2 regions of the Mesorhizobium sp. M0848 genome follow, and region 2 is predicted to be linked to the other one. Evidence: predicted binding sites of a transcription regulator. Region 2 holds the regulator's gene; the other holds the start of a gene.
The links. The regulator LexA, encoded in region 2, represses DNA repair genes until DNA is damaged. The targets are predictions, from matches to a motif close to TGTTCNNNNTGTGTTCNG.
Positions count from the first base shown of each region.

Region 1: a site for LexA is predicted at 6,020-6,037, ahead of NKH95_RS03260 (PA0069 family radical SAM protein). Genes of this name have one in related genera too.

Region 1 covers NZ_JAMYOM010000002.1:286,207-294,076, forward strand. Annotated here, with positions in the region: gene NKH95_RS03225 (cell wall hydrolase) at 1-857, shown strand, start outside; gene NKH95_RS03230 (AtpZ/AtpI family protein) at 1,112-1,519, shown strand; gene NKH95_RS03235 (F0F1 ATP synthase subunit A) at 1,579-2,337, shown strand; gene NKH95_RS03240 (F0F1 ATP synthase subunit C) at 2,423-2,647, shown strand; gene NKH95_RS03245 (F0F1 ATP synthase subunit B) at 2,711-3,310, shown strand; gene NKH95_RS03250 (F0F1 ATP synthase subunit B) at 3,321-3,812, shown strand; gene rnhB (ribonuclease HII) at 3,944-4,639, opposite strand; gene NKH95_RS03260 (PA0069 family radical SAM protein) at 4,791-5,945, opposite strand; gene NKH95_RS03265 (glycosyltransferase) at 6,095-6,619, shown strand; gene NKH95_RS03270 (hypothetical protein) at 6,763-7,737, shown strand; gene NKH95_RS03275 (GFA family protein) at 7,745-7,870, opposite strand, start outside.
Region 2 covers NZ_JAMYOM010000013.1:94,034-101,903, forward strand. Annotated here, with positions in the region: gene NKH95_RS16760 (ComEC/Rec2 family competence protein) at 1-2,105, shown strand, start outside; gene lexA (transcriptional repressor LexA) at 2,099-2,839, opposite strand; gene kynU (kynureninase) at 3,251-4,498, opposite strand; gene kynA (tryptophan 2,3-dioxygenase) at 4,578-5,414, opposite strand; gene NKH95_RS16780 (AMP-binding protein) at 5,411-7,036, opposite strand; gene NKH95_RS16785 (hormone-sensitive lipase) at 7,346-7,870, shown strand, end outside.

The DNA.
Region 1 (7,870 bases), on a different contig from region 2:
CGCCCGATGAGGATCGCGTCGTGCGCGCCGAGAAGAAAGGGCGCATCGTCCAGATGTCTCCCGTGGCGCCGCCGAAGAACTTCAACGCCGGCTCGATCTTCGAGCGCACCTCTTCCTTGCTGCGGCCCAGCATGGACAGCGACCTGAAGATGGCGTTCGCCAAGCCGCAGATCAAAGGAAAGGAAATCCAGATCGCAGCCGCATTCCATGCGCGCGAGGACAAGAAGCCGGATCCCGGCGTGCCGGCCATGCTCGCTTCGCTGGTCAACAATGACCATCCGGATGTGCTGGCGACCGCCTATGCGCAGTCCGAACCCGACTATGCCAAGGCATCGCCCTTCGAAGCCCTGCTTCAGGACGAGCAGCCCAATGATGGCCGCTTCATTCCGCCGATGGCCAAAGGCGATCATTCGTGGATCCAGAACCCGCTGCCCGCCAGTGTCTTCTCCAAGAAGGAGCAGGCCTGCCTTGCCAACGGCATCTATTTCGAGGCGAGGAGCGAATCCGTGCGCGGCCAGGCCGCCGTCGCCCAGGTCATCCTCAATCGCGTCCGCAACCCGACCTATCCGAATTCGATCTGCGGCGTCGTCTACCAGAACGACAGCTGGTTCAATCGTTGCCAGTTCTCCTTCGCCTGCGACGGCAGGAAGAAGCGCATCGACAGCCCTGTCGCCTACAAGACCGCCCAGGATATCGCCATGGCCGTCACGGCCGGCAAGATCTTCATCCCGGAAGTCGGATCGTCGACCCACTACTACGCCCAATATGTCCATCCCGTCTGGGCGCGCACGATGCAGAAGATGACCAAGATCGGCCTGCATATCTTCTATCGGACCTATGGCGGCGGCTGGAGCTGAGTGCAGAGCAGCCGCTGATCTTTGATGTGGCGCGCAGCCTATCGAAGAGCCATTGCGCAGGGGATTCGCGCCATGCATCCTCGTCATCATGGCGGGCACGATGTCGCACCTTTCTAATTGATTGATTTTATTGCCTAAAATACATGGCAATGAACTTCCGCCCGTGGCTTGACGGGCGCAAACCCTCTAACTATGTTGCCGGCGACTTTAGAAGCGGACGGACGGTGACGGTCTGACCGGGCAGGGGGGTTGCGATGGCCGACAAGAATGGGCCAGACGGAACCGGAAAAACCGGCCGCGGCAATCAGCATGAACCCGATATCCGCGACGACGATCTTGAGCGCCGCCGCCGTGACCTTGAAGCTTCGCTTGCGACAAGGCGGCCGGGCCGGCTCGAGGGGAAAGACGACGCGAAAGCGGGCAGTGTGGCCGGTTATGGTAAGGCGCTCAAACTCTCCAGCGAGTTTATCGCCGGGGTGGTGGTGGGTGCCGGCATCGGCTGGATCATCGACCGTCTGGCGGGGACATCGCCATGGGGTCTGATCGTGTTTCTGCTGCTTGGTTTTGGCGCCGGAGTGCTCAATGTGATGCGTTCCGCCGGCGTTGTGGCAGAATTTGGACAGGGCGATAAATCGCGCCGTGACCAAGACGACAAGAAATGACCGCGCTTCATGTGCGGTAATGGTAACGAGGCCGTACGCGGCATTGACGGGGTTTGAACGTGGCAGCTGACAAGGTCGATCCGATCCACCAGTTCCATATCAACAAGCTGATTCCGATCGACATCGGCGGCTATGACCTGTCTTTCACCAATTCGGCGCTGTTCATGGTCGCAACCGTGATCGTCGCGGCTGGATTCCTGTTTCTCACGACGTCGAGCCGCAGCCTGGTTCCCGGGCGGCTTCAGTCGGTCTCCGAGATGGCCTACGAGTTCGTCGGCAACATGTTGCGCGATGCCGCCGGCACGCAAGGCATGAAGTTCTTCCCTCTCGTGTTCTCGCTGTTCATGTTCGTGCTCGTCGCCAATCTGCTTGGCCTGTTCCCGTATTTCTTCACCGTCACCAGCCACATCATCGTCACCTTCGGCCTTGCCGTGCTGGTGATCGCAACCGTGGTCGTCTACGGCTTCATGAAGCATGGTTTTGGCTTCCTGAAACTGTTCGTGCCGCATGGCGTGCCGGTCTTCCTGCTGCCACTGGTGGTGCTGATCGAGGTGATCTCCTTCGTGTCGCGCCCGGTCAGCCTCTCGGTTCGTCTGTTCGCCAACATGCTCGCCGGCCACATCACGCTGAAGGTGTTCTCCGGCTTCGTGGTCAGCCTGAGCGCGCTCGGCGCGGTCGGCGTCGCCGGCTCTATCCTGCCTCTGGCGATGGCGGTGGCGCTGACGGCACTGGAACTGCTGGTCGCCTTCCTGCAGGCCTACGTCTTTGCCGTGTTGACCTGCATGTATCTCAACGACGCCCTGCACCCCGGGCATTAGGTCCAAAAGTTTCCGGCCCAGGAATTTCCAACATAGGCGCCGGATGGAATCGCAACGGAATTTTAGATCCAAAGGAGTTGAACAAATGGACGCAGAAGCAGCAAAGTACATCGGCGCCGGCATCGCTTGCCTGGGCATGGGTGGCGCGGGCATTGGCCTCGGCAACATCTTCGGCAGCTACCTGGCGGGCGCACTGCGCAACCCGTCGGCTGCCGATGGCCAGTTCGGCCGCCTGATCTTCGGCTTCGCCGTGACCGAAGCTCTGGGCATCTTCTCGCTTCTCATCGCGCTTCTGGCCCTGTTCGGCTGAGCACTCGGGAAGATTGGACAGGCCGGCCGCGCAAGCGGCGGGCCTGAATTTCGGGGATAGTCCATGTTCGTGACATCTGCCTTTGCGCAAGAGTCCGCGCCATCAGCCGATACCAGCCACGCTGCGACGGAAGGCGAAACGCATTCCGGCACCAGCGTGCCTGCTGAAGCGCATGGCACGTTTCCGCCATTCGATCCGGCGACGTTCCCGTCGCAGCTTCTGTGGCTGGCGATCACCTTCGGGCTGTTCTATCTCTTCCTGAAGCGGGTGGTGATGCCGCGCGTCGGCGGCATCATCGATGTCCGCAACGATCGCATCACGCAGGACCTTGATCAGGCGGCCAAGTTGAAGGGCGAGGCCGACGCCGCCGTTGCTGCCTACGAGCAGGAACTGGCGGAAGCCAAGACCAAGGCCAACGCGATCGGCCAGCAGGCCAGCGACGCGGCCAAGGCCGAGGCCGATACCGCGCGCAAGAAGGTCGAGGCCGCGCTCGACGCCAAGCTTGGCGAAGCCGAAGCCCGCATTTCTTCCATCAAGGCCAATGCCATGAAGGAAGTCGGCAGCATCGCCGAGGATACCGCTTCGGCGATCGTCGAAGCCCTGGTTGGCGGCAAGGCCAGCAAGGCCGAGATCGCGGCCGCGGTCAAATCCGTGGCCCGGTGAGGAGCGCATCATGGATTACACATCTCTCGCGACGCTCTGGGCCACGGTTGCCCTGGTCATCTTCCTGGGCATTGCCGTCTACATCAAGGTGCCTCGCCTGATCGCCAAGGCGCTCGACGCCCGCGCCGCCAGGATCAGCAATGAACTGGACGAAGCACGCCGACTGCGCGAGGAGGCCCAGCAACTGCTTGGCCAGTATCAGCGCAAGCGCAAGGAAGCCGAGCAGGAGGCCGCCGACATCGTCGCCGCCGCCAAGCGCGAAGCCGATATGCTTGCCGCCGAGGCGCACAAGAAAACCGAGGACTATGTTGTCAGGCGCACCGCGCTTGCCGAACAGAAGATCGGCCAGGCCGAGCGTGACGCCATCAGCGAAGTCCGCGCCAGCGCCGTCGATATCGCCGTCGAGGCAGCGCGCGCGCTGCTTGCCGGCAAGATCGACGCCAAGGCCGGTGCCGATCTGTTCAAGGCATCGCTCGCGGACGTGAAGTCGAAGCTGAACTGAGCCCTCACGGCCCTCATACAATTAAAGCCGCCCGGGCAACCTGGCGGCTTTTTTGCTTGGAGAGTGCGTGAGACGCCGAAGCGGTCAATCTCCCCACAAGGGGGAGATTGGCTTGTCGCCGCCGCCGTTGTTCAATCCAGCCCAGCAAAGCTCTCTTCTTCAACCACTTCAGCGCCACCCAGCCTGAACGGCGAAAACGATACGCGATGCAGCCGCGCCACCGGGCCATGCGCTTCGATCGCGGTGCGATGGCGAACCGTGGCGTAGCCCATGTGGACTTCGAACCCGTAGCGGTCGTGATGATTGCCGCAGCCGCACATCATGCGGTCACGCATCACCTTGGCGACGATCGAGGCGGCAGCGATCGATTGCGAACGCTGGTCGCCCTTGATCAGCGCGCGCCCTTCACAAGGCAGCCCCGGCGGCACGTCGCGTCCATCAGCGAGGGCTAGTTTCGGTCGGACCGACAGTCCGACAAGGGCGCGCCGCATGGCTTCCAGGCTTGCCTTGAGGATGTTGCTGCCGTCGATGCCCTCGGCACTGATTGAGGCCATCGAGACCGCCTGCGCGGAGCCAAGAATTCGCAGGAACAAGGCCTCACGCTGCAAATGGCTGAGGCGTTTGGAATCGTCGAGGCCGTCCGGAATGTTGGCGGGATCGAGCACCACGGCCGCGGCGACCACCGGCCCGGCCAGGGGGCCACGGCCGGCCTCGTCCATCCCGGCGACCGGCCACAGGCCCTCCGCCATCGCCTTCGTCTCGAAGGAGAAGTCAGGCTTCTCGATGATCTCAAAGAGAGGCGGAGAATCAGAACGCGCGCGAGCCATGTTGCGGCGAGGTTCGCATCGGCTCTGATTCTCCGCAAGTCCCTCCGGGTCGGGTGGGGCGCCGGACCGGGAGGGCACCGTCTGCAGGCCGGGGCAGGCCGGACGGGATTCTGGTGCCGCGACGGATCAAACCATCGCGACGAATTGTCTCTCAAAGCAGCGTCAGCTGCACCTGATCTTTCCCGGCGGCAACGAACTGGTCGGTTCGCAACGTGCGCCGTTCGGCATTGAGGCCGAGCCGCTTGGCTGTGATCTCGAAGCGCCGGCCGATCTGCCAGGCGTAGGGACCGGCGCCCTTCATGCGCTTGCCCCATTCCGAATCGTAGTCCTTGCCGTCGCGCATCGAGCGGACCAGCGACATCACATGGCGGTAGCGGTCGGGATAATGGCGCAGCAGCCAATCCTTGAAGATCGGGCTGACCTCCAGCGGCAGGCGCAGGATCACGTAGCCCGCTTCGCGCGCGCCGGCCGCACGTGCGGAATCGAGGATGCGTTCCATCTCCGGATCGGTCAGGCCCGGAATGATAGGAGCCACCATGACCGACGCCGGAATGCCGGCATCGGAAAGCTGCCGGATCGCTTCCAGCCGCTTGGTCGGTGTCGACGCGCGCGGCTCCATGGTGCGCGCCAGCATACGGTCGAGCGTCGTCACCGACAGCGCCACCTTGGCGAGCCCGCGTTCGGCCATGCGTGACAGGATATCGATATCGCGCGTCACCAGAGCGGACTTTGTCACGATGCCGACTGGATGGCCGCGCGCTTCCAGCACTTCGAGAATTTCGCGCATGATCCGGTATTGCTTCTCGATCGGCTGGTAGGGGTCGGTGTTGGTGCCGATGGCGATGGTGCGCGGCTGGTAGCTGTCTTTCGAAAGCTCCTTGTCAAGCAAGCGCGCCGCATCAGGCTTGGCGAACAACTTCGATTCGAAATCCAGACCCGGCGACAGGCCCATGAACGCGTGCGTCGGGCGGGCAAAGCAATAGACGCAGCCATGCTCGCAGCCGCGATAGGGGTTGATGGAACGGTCGAAGGAAATGTCGGGCGATTCGTTGCGGGTGATGATTGTGCGCGGCTTCTCGACCTGCACTTCGGTCTTGAAGGGCGGCAGTTCCTCCAGCGAATTCCAGCCATCGTCGAACACGTGCCGGCTGACCGGCTCGAACCGGCCGGACGGATTGATACCCGCTGACCTGCCGCGGTTGCGGTCCGGGCGGACACGCATGCCGCTCTGCTCGACCATCGCGTTGGCCATCTCGGCTCTTCCTGCTCCGAAAGCTGCAATGTCGGCGCGCACGATCTGTTCCATTTTCGCCCGCTCCCAGGGACTGTCCATGTTGTGTCGAATCGCTCTGCTCATGAAACTATTCCTATTTCGTTGATAAGAACAAAGCAAGAACTTTCTATGGTGCGATGCAAAACTGGCGCTGTCGGGCGCTTTCCGCTATTCGGCTAAGGATGCTCAGTGTTCTCATCGAAACCCGCAACGACGAGGAGGGCCTCGCCCGCACGCTCGCCTCGCTGATTGGCGGCGCGGTCGAAGGCGTGGTGCGTGAAGTCATCGTCTGCGACACAGGCTCTACCGACCAGACGCATCATGTGGCCGAGCATGCCGGCTGTCAGTACGTGACGGGCGGTGTCGCTGCCGGCATCCGCCAGGCCAAGGGGGATTGGTTGCTGGTCCTGGAGCCGGGCGCGCGGCTGGTGGAGGGCTGGATCGATGAAGTTGTCGCCCATACGGCCAGGCAGACCATGGCGGCACGGTTTTCGCGCACGCGAGCCAGTCGCACGCCATTCCTGGCCCGGGTCTTTTCGGGAAACCGCGCCTTGGCCGACGGATTGCTGATCAGCAAGCGTCAGGCGGCGGCCGCGGCCAAGAGTGCCGGCAGTGCCGAGGCCATCGCCCGCGGCCTCGCGACGAAGCGGCTCGACGCCGAAATCTGGATGGCGCCGGCCAAGCAGGAGCGCCGCCCCTCGACGTGATTTTTTGCAGTTGCTCAGGTCATTGTGCATTGCACAAAGTTTGACGCGGGGTTAGCTTCCGTTCAAGCGGGAATTGGGTTTGGGTCATGCCGAGAGGCGAGCACCGATGCGGCATCGGTGGTGCTCTCATAGCCGAGGACCCAATGAAGCTTTCAACCCCCGACACATCCGGCGCGGCCAGTCTCGAGGCCATTGCGCGCAACGGCAGCCTGCTGCGGCGCATCGCCGTGCGTATTCCAACCTATCTGACGGACCTGCGTGAGAACCCTGCCTGGCTGCCGATGTTCGTGTTGGCGCGCACCATGCCCGGACGCCGCATGCATTGGCTCGGCGCAAAGCGCGCCCGCCCGGTCGCCAATGCCGGGGATACGATGTTTGCCGGTGTCGAACGGGGAGCGGTCGTCGATGCGTTGCGCTCCGACGGGCTGTTCTCAGGCCTGGTCCTGCCGCCTGATATCCATGAAGAGATCGCCGACTTCGCCGGGCGCACGCCTTGCTTCGGCAATTTCGACCGCCGTCTCGAATTCATGCCGGGGGAACATGCCGAGGCCGAGAAACGCCTTGGCCGCTCGCTGCTTAGCGGGCATTTTTTCGAGCGCATCCTCGACTGCCCGGCGGCGCTTGCCATCCAGCGCGATCCGCTGCTTCTGGATATTGCCGCGCACTATCTCGGCGGCCAGGCGAAACTGATCACGACGCGGGTCTGGTGGAGTTTTCCCACAGGTGCCGCTTCGGATGCCGACAAGAACCTCGCCTCGCTCGGCAAGTATCATTTTGACCTCGACGACTGGCGCATGCTGAAATTCTTCTTCTACCTCAAGCCGGTCGACGCCGACACCGGTCCGCATGTCTATGTCAGGGGCAGCCACAAGCGCCGCAGCCTCAAGCATCAGCTTACCCTTCTGGTCGGCCATCCCGCGCAACAGGTTCTGGATGTCTATGGCGAGCAGAGCCCGGTTACGCTGACCGGCGAGGCCGGTCTCGGCTTCGTCGAGGACCCCTTTGGCTTTCATATGGGCACCGTGCCGGCACGCACGCCGCGACTGATGATGGAAGTCGGCTTCGGCGTATCGCCGCCGTCGCGCCGACGGTTTCATGGCGAGCCGGTCATCCGCTGAGAGCTGCCTATCCGAAGCTCATCTCGACAGGCGTCCAGTGAGCGCGGCGCCTGGCTTGGCGCTGTGCCCGGCTTTCGGCATCGAAGTCGACACGAGCCGGCTCCTGATTGAACCGCTCTCGGTCGTCCAGGGC
Region 2 (7,870 bases):
GACCTGTCGCGGTTGTCATTCTGACGGGGATCTGTGCGCTGGTCTCGCGCTCATGGCCAAAGACCCATCTGTGTTTCATGGCGGCACTTTTGTGCGCCCTAGGACTGCTTGCTGCCAAGGTCGAGACGTGGCGTGCGGGCACACAAATGTTGGGCTCGGAAATTTCGACGCAAGTCACCGGCCGCGTCGTCTCGCTCGACCGGATGGAAACCGGCCGTATCCGGCTGACCATCGACGTGACATCGACCGCAAGACCGAAACTGCGCTATGCGCCGGAACGGGTGCGGCTTTCGGCACGCAAGATCCCGGCTGACGTGACCGCCGGCTCCCTCATCACCGGATATGCCAAGCTCTTGCCGCCGACCGGGCCGGTGCGGCCGGACAGCTATGACTTCTCCTTCGACAGCTACTTTGCCGGCATCGGTGGCAGCGGGTTCTTTCTCGGCAATCCAAAGCTTGTCGTCAACGATGACGGCGACATGCCGCTGCCGGCCCGAATTTCCTCTAGCGTGGAAAATGCCCGTGAAGGCATCGCCGACCATATCAGGGCGAGCGTCGGCGGCGCCGAAGGCGAGATCGCCGCGGCGCTGATCGTCGGCGTGCGCGCCGGCATTCCCGATGAGATCAATGAGGCGATGCGACGTACCGGCATCTACCACATCATCTCCATTTCGGGACTGCATATGGCGCTGGTCGCGGGCACCATCATGGGATTGCTGCGCGGCGCCTTCGCCTTGTTTCCCGACTTTTCCGCGCGTCGCCCGGTCAAGAAGTATGCCGCTGCCGCCGCGCTGTTCTCGATCGCGGCCTATCTCATCATCTCTGGAGTCGTCGTTGCCGCCGAGCGCAGCTTCATCATGCTGGCGGTGATGCTGATTGCCGTGCTGTTCGATCGAGCAGCACTCACCATGCGCAATCTGGCGATCTCGGCGATCGCCGTCATCGTGGTGTCGCCGCATGAGGTGGTCGGCCCGAGTTTTCAGATGTCGTTCGCCGCGACCGCGGCTCTGGTCGGCGCCTATGCCGGCTGGGCGGATCACCGCGCGGGAAAAGCAAGACCGCCGCCGCCAAAGCGATCCGTGCCCGGTTTCCTGACGCGAAAATTCCTGCTGGCGGCAACCGGCCTTGCCATGACCTCGATCATCGCGGGAAGCGCGACGACGCTGTTTGCCATCTGGCATTTTCAGCGTGTCTCGCCGCTCAGCCTGTTTGCCAATCTCGCGGTAATGCCGATCGTCACCGTCGTCATGTTCCTGGCCGTCGCCAGCGCGCTGTTGATGCCTTTCGGATTGGATTGGCCGGCTCTCTACCTGATGGGTAAGGGCCTGACGATGATGATCGCCATATCAGGCTGGATCTCCGAGCGTTCGCCTGTCGATGGGGTCGGGCTGATTTCGCAGCAGTCGGTCCTGTTGGTGGCAATTGCCCTGGTCATCGCGACAATGGCGACAACTTGGCTGCGGCTCGCTGCTCTGCCATTCGCGCTGGCAGGCTTGCTGACCGTCTCGGATACGCGCACGCCGGATGTGCTAATCTCGGAAGACGCCCGGCTGGTGGCGTTGCCGATCGGTGGCGGCGAGCTTGCCGTCAGCCGGGAACGGCCGAACGAATTCACCGTCGACAACTGGAAACGCGCCCTGACATCAGAAACCATCGTCGTGCCAGAGGTGTTCGACAACAGCGATGGGCAATTCGATGTCGCGGATGCCGTTGATCTGCCGCTGGGATCGCCGTTCTATTGCTCCTCAGGCGTTTGCGTGGCCAGGCACATGTCCGGTGCGATCATTGCCTATGTCGAGGACCGCAAGGACGCCTGGAAAGCCTGCGGCTTCGCCGAGCTGATCGTCATCAATGACGCCACCGCGTATGACGCCTGTCACAATCCGCTGGTTCTCGTCATCACCAAGCGGCAACTGGCTCGCAAAGGCAGTGCCGCGGTCTTCTTCGATCGCCAATCGGCGACCACGCCGGCGACGATCAGCTTCGCGGTGGACAGCCCATATCGGCCCTGGCACACGCAACGCAAATACTCTCGTGAGGCAAGGGGGCTGGCACCCTTCAAGAAACCGGAGAAGCCAGCGGCCAACCCACAGCCGCCTCAGTAGCGGCGGATCAGGCCGACGAGCTTGCCTTGCACCTTGACCCTGTCCGGGCCGAAAATACGGGTTTCATAGGCCGGATTGGCGGCTTCGAGAGCAATCGAAGCGCCCTTGCGGCGGAACCGCTTCAGCGTCGCTTCCTCTTCATCGACCAGCGCCACGATGATCTCGCCGGGGCTCGCCGTGTCGGCATTGCGGATGATGACGGTGTCGCCGTCGAAGATACCGGCCTCGATCATCGAGTCTCCCTTGACCTCCAGCGCATAGTGGGCGCCGCCCATGATCATGTCCGGCGGCACCGAGATCGAATGCGTCTGATGCTGGATGGCATCGATCGGCACACCGGCGGCGATACGGCCCATGACCGGGATCGACACGGCGGAGACCGCATCGTCATCATTGCCGGGCGAGGGCATCCGCGAAGGCGCCGGCTTGATCTGCCGGCCAAGGGCGCCACCCTGACCGAGACTGCCCTGGATGACGCTTGGCGAAAACTTCTTTGCCGCGTTGAGACCGGGCGCGATCGAGTCCGGCAATCGCAGCACTTCCAGCGCGCGTGCCCGGTTGGGCAACCGGCGAATAAAGCCGCGCTCCTCAAGTGCGGTGATCAGCCGATGAATCCCGGATTTGGAGGCAAGGTCAAGCGCCTCCTTCATCTCGTCGAAGGATGGCGGAATGCCGCTCTCCTTCAGGCGTTCATGGATGAACATCAGCAGTTCATGTTGCTTGCGCGTCAGCATGGCGGCCCCCAGGTTACCTGAAACCAGAATCGAAAAACAAACCCAGAACAAACCCTATCTGTTCCAGTTGTGTTCTGCAACCGTTTAAAGTTTAATGAATTTGTTAAGGCTGCTGAAATTATTTGGCGCTTGCCAGCGGGTCGCGATCAACAGGCGCTAGGCACGGCGATGCGCCTGTTCCCATTGAAATTATTATGGTTAATGACCTGTGGCTCATCCTCGACCCAAGGCTTGGCATTATCAGTCTATCGACCTCCACAAAGGACGATATCAATCTTCGGGACGTTCGTTTGCCGTGAACGAAACGGAGCCAAAACGCCAACGTCTGTTGGCATTTGTGGCTGGAAATTCAGCCCTCCGTCATCTGCCAGGCAGTGAGGGCGGCGGCGGTGGATCGCGGGGATCGTTGCGTCAGGTAACGGCTTCCTTGACCGCGAAACGGCGGTCCTTCCATGCGCCCGTGCGCAGAATATCCTCCAGCACCTCAACCGCCAGCCACACATCCTTGTAGCCGACATAGAGCGGCGTGAAGCCGAAACGGATGGTCGATGGCGCACGAAAATCACCGATGACGCCGCGCTCGATCAGCGCCCGCATGATTTGATAGCCGTGATCGTGAAGGAACGACACCTGGCTGCCGCGCCTGGTCGCGTCGCGGGTGGTCTCCAGCGTGAGACCGTAGGCGCCGCACCTGGCTTCGACGAGCTGGATGAACAGTTCTGTCAACGCGACACTCTTCTTTCGCAATGCCGCCATGTCGACGTCATTCCAGATGGCAAGCGCGCCTTTGAGCGCCCGCATCGACAGGATCGGCTGAGTGCCGCACAAAAAGCGGCGGATGCCGGTGCCGGCAACATAACCCCGTTCGAAGGCAAAGGGCCGCGCATGGCCCCACCAGCCGCTGAGCGGCTGGCTGATATCGCCGTGGTGGCGCTGCGCGGCATAGATGAAGGCCGGTGCGCCCGGACCGCCGTTGAGGTACTTGTAGGTGCAGCCGATGGCGAAATCGGCATTTGCGTGATCGAGCTCGACGGGCAGGGCGCCGGCGGTGTGGCAAAGATCCCAGACGATCAGCGCTCCGGCCGCATGAGCTTTGCGCGTCAGCGCCGCCATGTCGCGCAGTTCACCCGATTTGTAATTGACGTGATTGACCAGCACCACCGCGACGTTTTCGTCGATCAGCTCTTCGATGGTCGGCGCGTCGACACCCGCGAGGCGCAGCAGGACGCCATCCCGGGTCGAGGCCACGCCTTCGGCGATGTACAGGTCGGTGGGAAAACTGTCACCTTCGGCGACGATGGCCGACCGGCCGGGCCGCATCTCCATCGCCGCGTGCAGCACCTTGTAGATGTTGGTCGATGTCGTGTCGCAGACAACGGTCTGGCCGGCCGCGGCTCCTATCAGGCGTCCGAGCTGGTCGCCGAGTTCGATTGGCATCTCGAACCATCCGGCCGTGTTCCAAGCTCGGATGAGATCCTGGGCCCATTCTTGGGTCGCCGCCTGCTGCAGCTCGCTGAAAACGGCATGAGACGCTGCCCCCAGTGAATTGCCGTCGAGATAGATCATCCCCTCCGGCAGAATGAAACGGTCGCGCATGGCCCGCAGCGGATCCGTGGCATCCATCGCTTCGACTGCGGCGAGATCAGGAATTCCACTCATGGTCGGTCAGTCCCCGGTTGTTCGCGAAGGGTTTTCCGCCACAGCGCGTCCCCTCGGTGTGCCTGTTTTCATTTCGACGTCAGAGCCGGGTGCGGACCGTCCACAGCTCCGGGAACAGCACGACCTCGAGCATTTTCTTCAGATACGAAGCACCCGACGTGCCGCCGGTGCCGCGTTTCAGGCCGATGATGCGCTCCACCGTGGTGACGTGGTTGAAGCGCCAGCGGCGGAAGTAGTCCTCGAAGTCGACCAGCTTCTCGGCCAGTTCGTAGAACATCCAGTAGCGCTGCGGATCGCGGTAGATGGTCTGCCAGGCGACCAGCACCTCTTCATTCTCGGTTCGCGTCTCACGCCAGTCCGTGCGCCTGGCATCGGCACCGATGTCGAATCCGTTGCGCGCCAAAAGCAGCAGTGCCTCGTCATAGAGCGACGGCTCGGCCAGGATCGCTTCCAGCTTCCCGCTCAGGTCGGGCCGGTGCTTGTGCGGCCCGAGCATTGCCAGGTTTCGGTTGCCGGCCATGAACTCGATGGCGCGATACTGCCAGGACTGGAAGCCCGAGGACTGGCCGAGCGCGTCGCGGAACTCGGTGTATTCGCTGGGCGTCATCGTCCGCAGCACATCCCAGGCATTGTTCAGCTGCTCGAAGATGCGCGCAACGCGCGACAGCATCTTGAAGCTCGGCTCGAGCCGGTCGGCGCGGATCGAGCGGATCGCGGCGCCGATCTCGTGCAGAGCGAGCTTCATCCAGAGCTCGGAGGTCTGATGCTGGATGATGAACAGCATCTCGTCATGCGCCGATGACAGCGGCGTCTGGGCCTCCAGCACTTTCTCCAGGTGCAGATAGTCGCTGTAGGACATGCGCTCCTTGAACGACATCTGGGCGCCTTCGGACGCCGGATCGTATGGCTCGCTCAATTGATTTTCTCCGTGCGCAGCCGGAAGCGCTGGATCTTGCCGGTCTGGGTCTTGGGCAGAGCGGCGATGAATTTTACCGATCGCGGATATTTATAGGGCGCGATCGTTGCCTTGACATGGTCCTGCAGGCGCTTGGTGGTGAGGGCGTCGGGCGCGACGCCCTGCACCAGCACGACATGCGCCTCGACGATCTGGCCGCGTTCGGCGTCCTCTGCACCGATCACCGCGCATTCGGCGACATCCGGATGCGATAACAGTGCTGCCTCGACCTCGGGTCCGGCGATGTTGTAGCCGGCGCTGACGATCATGTCGTCGGAGCGCGCGGCGAAATGGAAGAAGCCGTCTTCGTCCTGCGTGAAGGTGTCGCCGGTGATGTTCCAGCCGTCGCGCACATATTCCTTCTGCCTGTCATCGGCCAAGTAGCGGCAGCCGGTCGGGCCACGCACCGCCAGCCTGCCGGTCGTGCCGCGCGGCACCTCGCGCATCTCGTCGTCGAGGATGCGCGCCTCGTAGCCGCCCACCGGCTTGCCGGTCGACGCAGGCTTCATGTCGCCAAAACGGTTGGAGATGAATATGTGCAGCATTTCGGTGGCGCCGATGCCGTCGAGGATCGGCTTGCCGGTCTTTTTCGTCCACTCTTCGAAAACCGGAGCGGGCAAGGTTTCGCCGGCCGAAACTGCAACGCGCAGCGACGACAGGTCGGCACCTTCATCCATGGCCTTCAGCATGGCGCGGTAGGCAGTCGGCGCGGTGAAGGAGATCGTCGCTTTGTAGGTCTCGATGATGTGGATCATGTTGGGTGGCGTCGCCTGCTCCAGCAGCGTCGCCGCCGCACCGAAGCGCAGGGGAAAGATAGCGAGCCCGCCAAGGCCGAAGGTGAAGGCCAGCGGCGGCGAGCCGACGAAGATGTCGTCCGCCGTCACCTCCAGGATTTCGCGTGCATAGGCGTCGGCAATGATCAGGAGGTCGCGGTGGAAATGCATCGTCGCCTTCGGAACGCCTGTCGTGCCCGAGGTGAAGCCGAGCAGGGCGACATCGTCGCGGCCGGTGTTGACCGCACTGAACGTCACCGGCTTGTCGAGCGCGGCGCGATCGAGTTCAGCATCATGGTTGGCGGTGCCGTCGAAACCGATGACCTGCCTGAGGAATGCGCTGTCCTTGGCGCACACGGTCATCTCGTCCATCAGCCTGGTGTCGCAGAGCGCAACGGTGATCTCGGCCTTGTCGACGATCTTGGCGAGTTCGCCGGCGCGCAGCATCGGCATGGTGTTGACGACCACGGCACCGACCTTGGTGGCGGCCAGCCAGCAGGCGACCATGGCGGGGTTGTTGGCCGAGCGGATCAGCACCCGGTTGCCCGGCTTGACTCCGTAATTCTCGACCAGCGCGTGGGCCAGCCTGTTCGTCCAGTCGGACAGTTCCTTGTAGGTGCGGCGGCGGCCATTGCCGATCAGGGCGGTGTGGTCGCCGAGACCTTTTTCGACCAGCCTGTCGGTCAGTTCGACACCGGCGTTGAGGCGTTCGGGATAGTCGAAGCCGTCGAGCAGGATTTCAGGCCATTGCTCCGGCGGCGGCAGGTGATCGCGCGTGAACGTGTCGATATGCGCTGAAGGCCCAAGCATGTCGCCGCTATCCCGTCTGCTGCCTGACCAGTGCGCGATGCGCCTTGGCCGGATGTAGTGGATCCTAAGGTCCTGCTCTGAGGAAGCTTCGTACTACCCATCGCACCTGCTGAGATGCGCCCAGAAAGGGTGAACATCTGCAGGTTCGGGCAGCACAGCAGACCTCCCATTGTCGGCTGTTCGTTGGGGCAGGATCGCACCAGTCGAAATTTGTTTCAAGCCTAAAATGTTTTTGCTCAGGGCATTGACGCATGGCATGGCGGTGGCCATTGCTAGCAAGTAGCGATGCCGTCTTGGGGAAGGGCGCAGATGTTCGAACGTCACATCGTCGATTGGGATGATGCCTATGCCAACGGCGCCAACATCGCGGGCAGTGATCGCTGGCCGTCTGCATGGGCGGAGCCAGCGCAAGCATTCCGCGATGCGCTGTCGGCGCAGGGCCGGGCGCGGCTCGACATCGCCTATGGCGACGGACCGCGCAATCGGCTCGATCTTTTCCTTCCCAGGGCCGCGCCCAAAGGGCTGGTGGTGATTATCCATGGCGGTTACTGGCTGGAGACCGACAAGAGCTTGTGGTCGCACCTCGCCAATGGCGCGGTCGGCAGTGGCTTCGCCGTGGCGATGCCCTCCTACACGCTGTGCCCGAACATACGCATCGCCGGCATCGTCAGCGAGATTGGGGCGGCAATCGGCGAGGCAGCGGCAATGGTCGACGGACCGCTGATGCTGACCGGACATTCGGCCGGCGGCCATCTCGCCACCCGGATGGTGACGACAAGCACGCCGCTGGCCGCCGATGTGGCGCGGCGCATACGCCATGTCGTCTCGATTTCA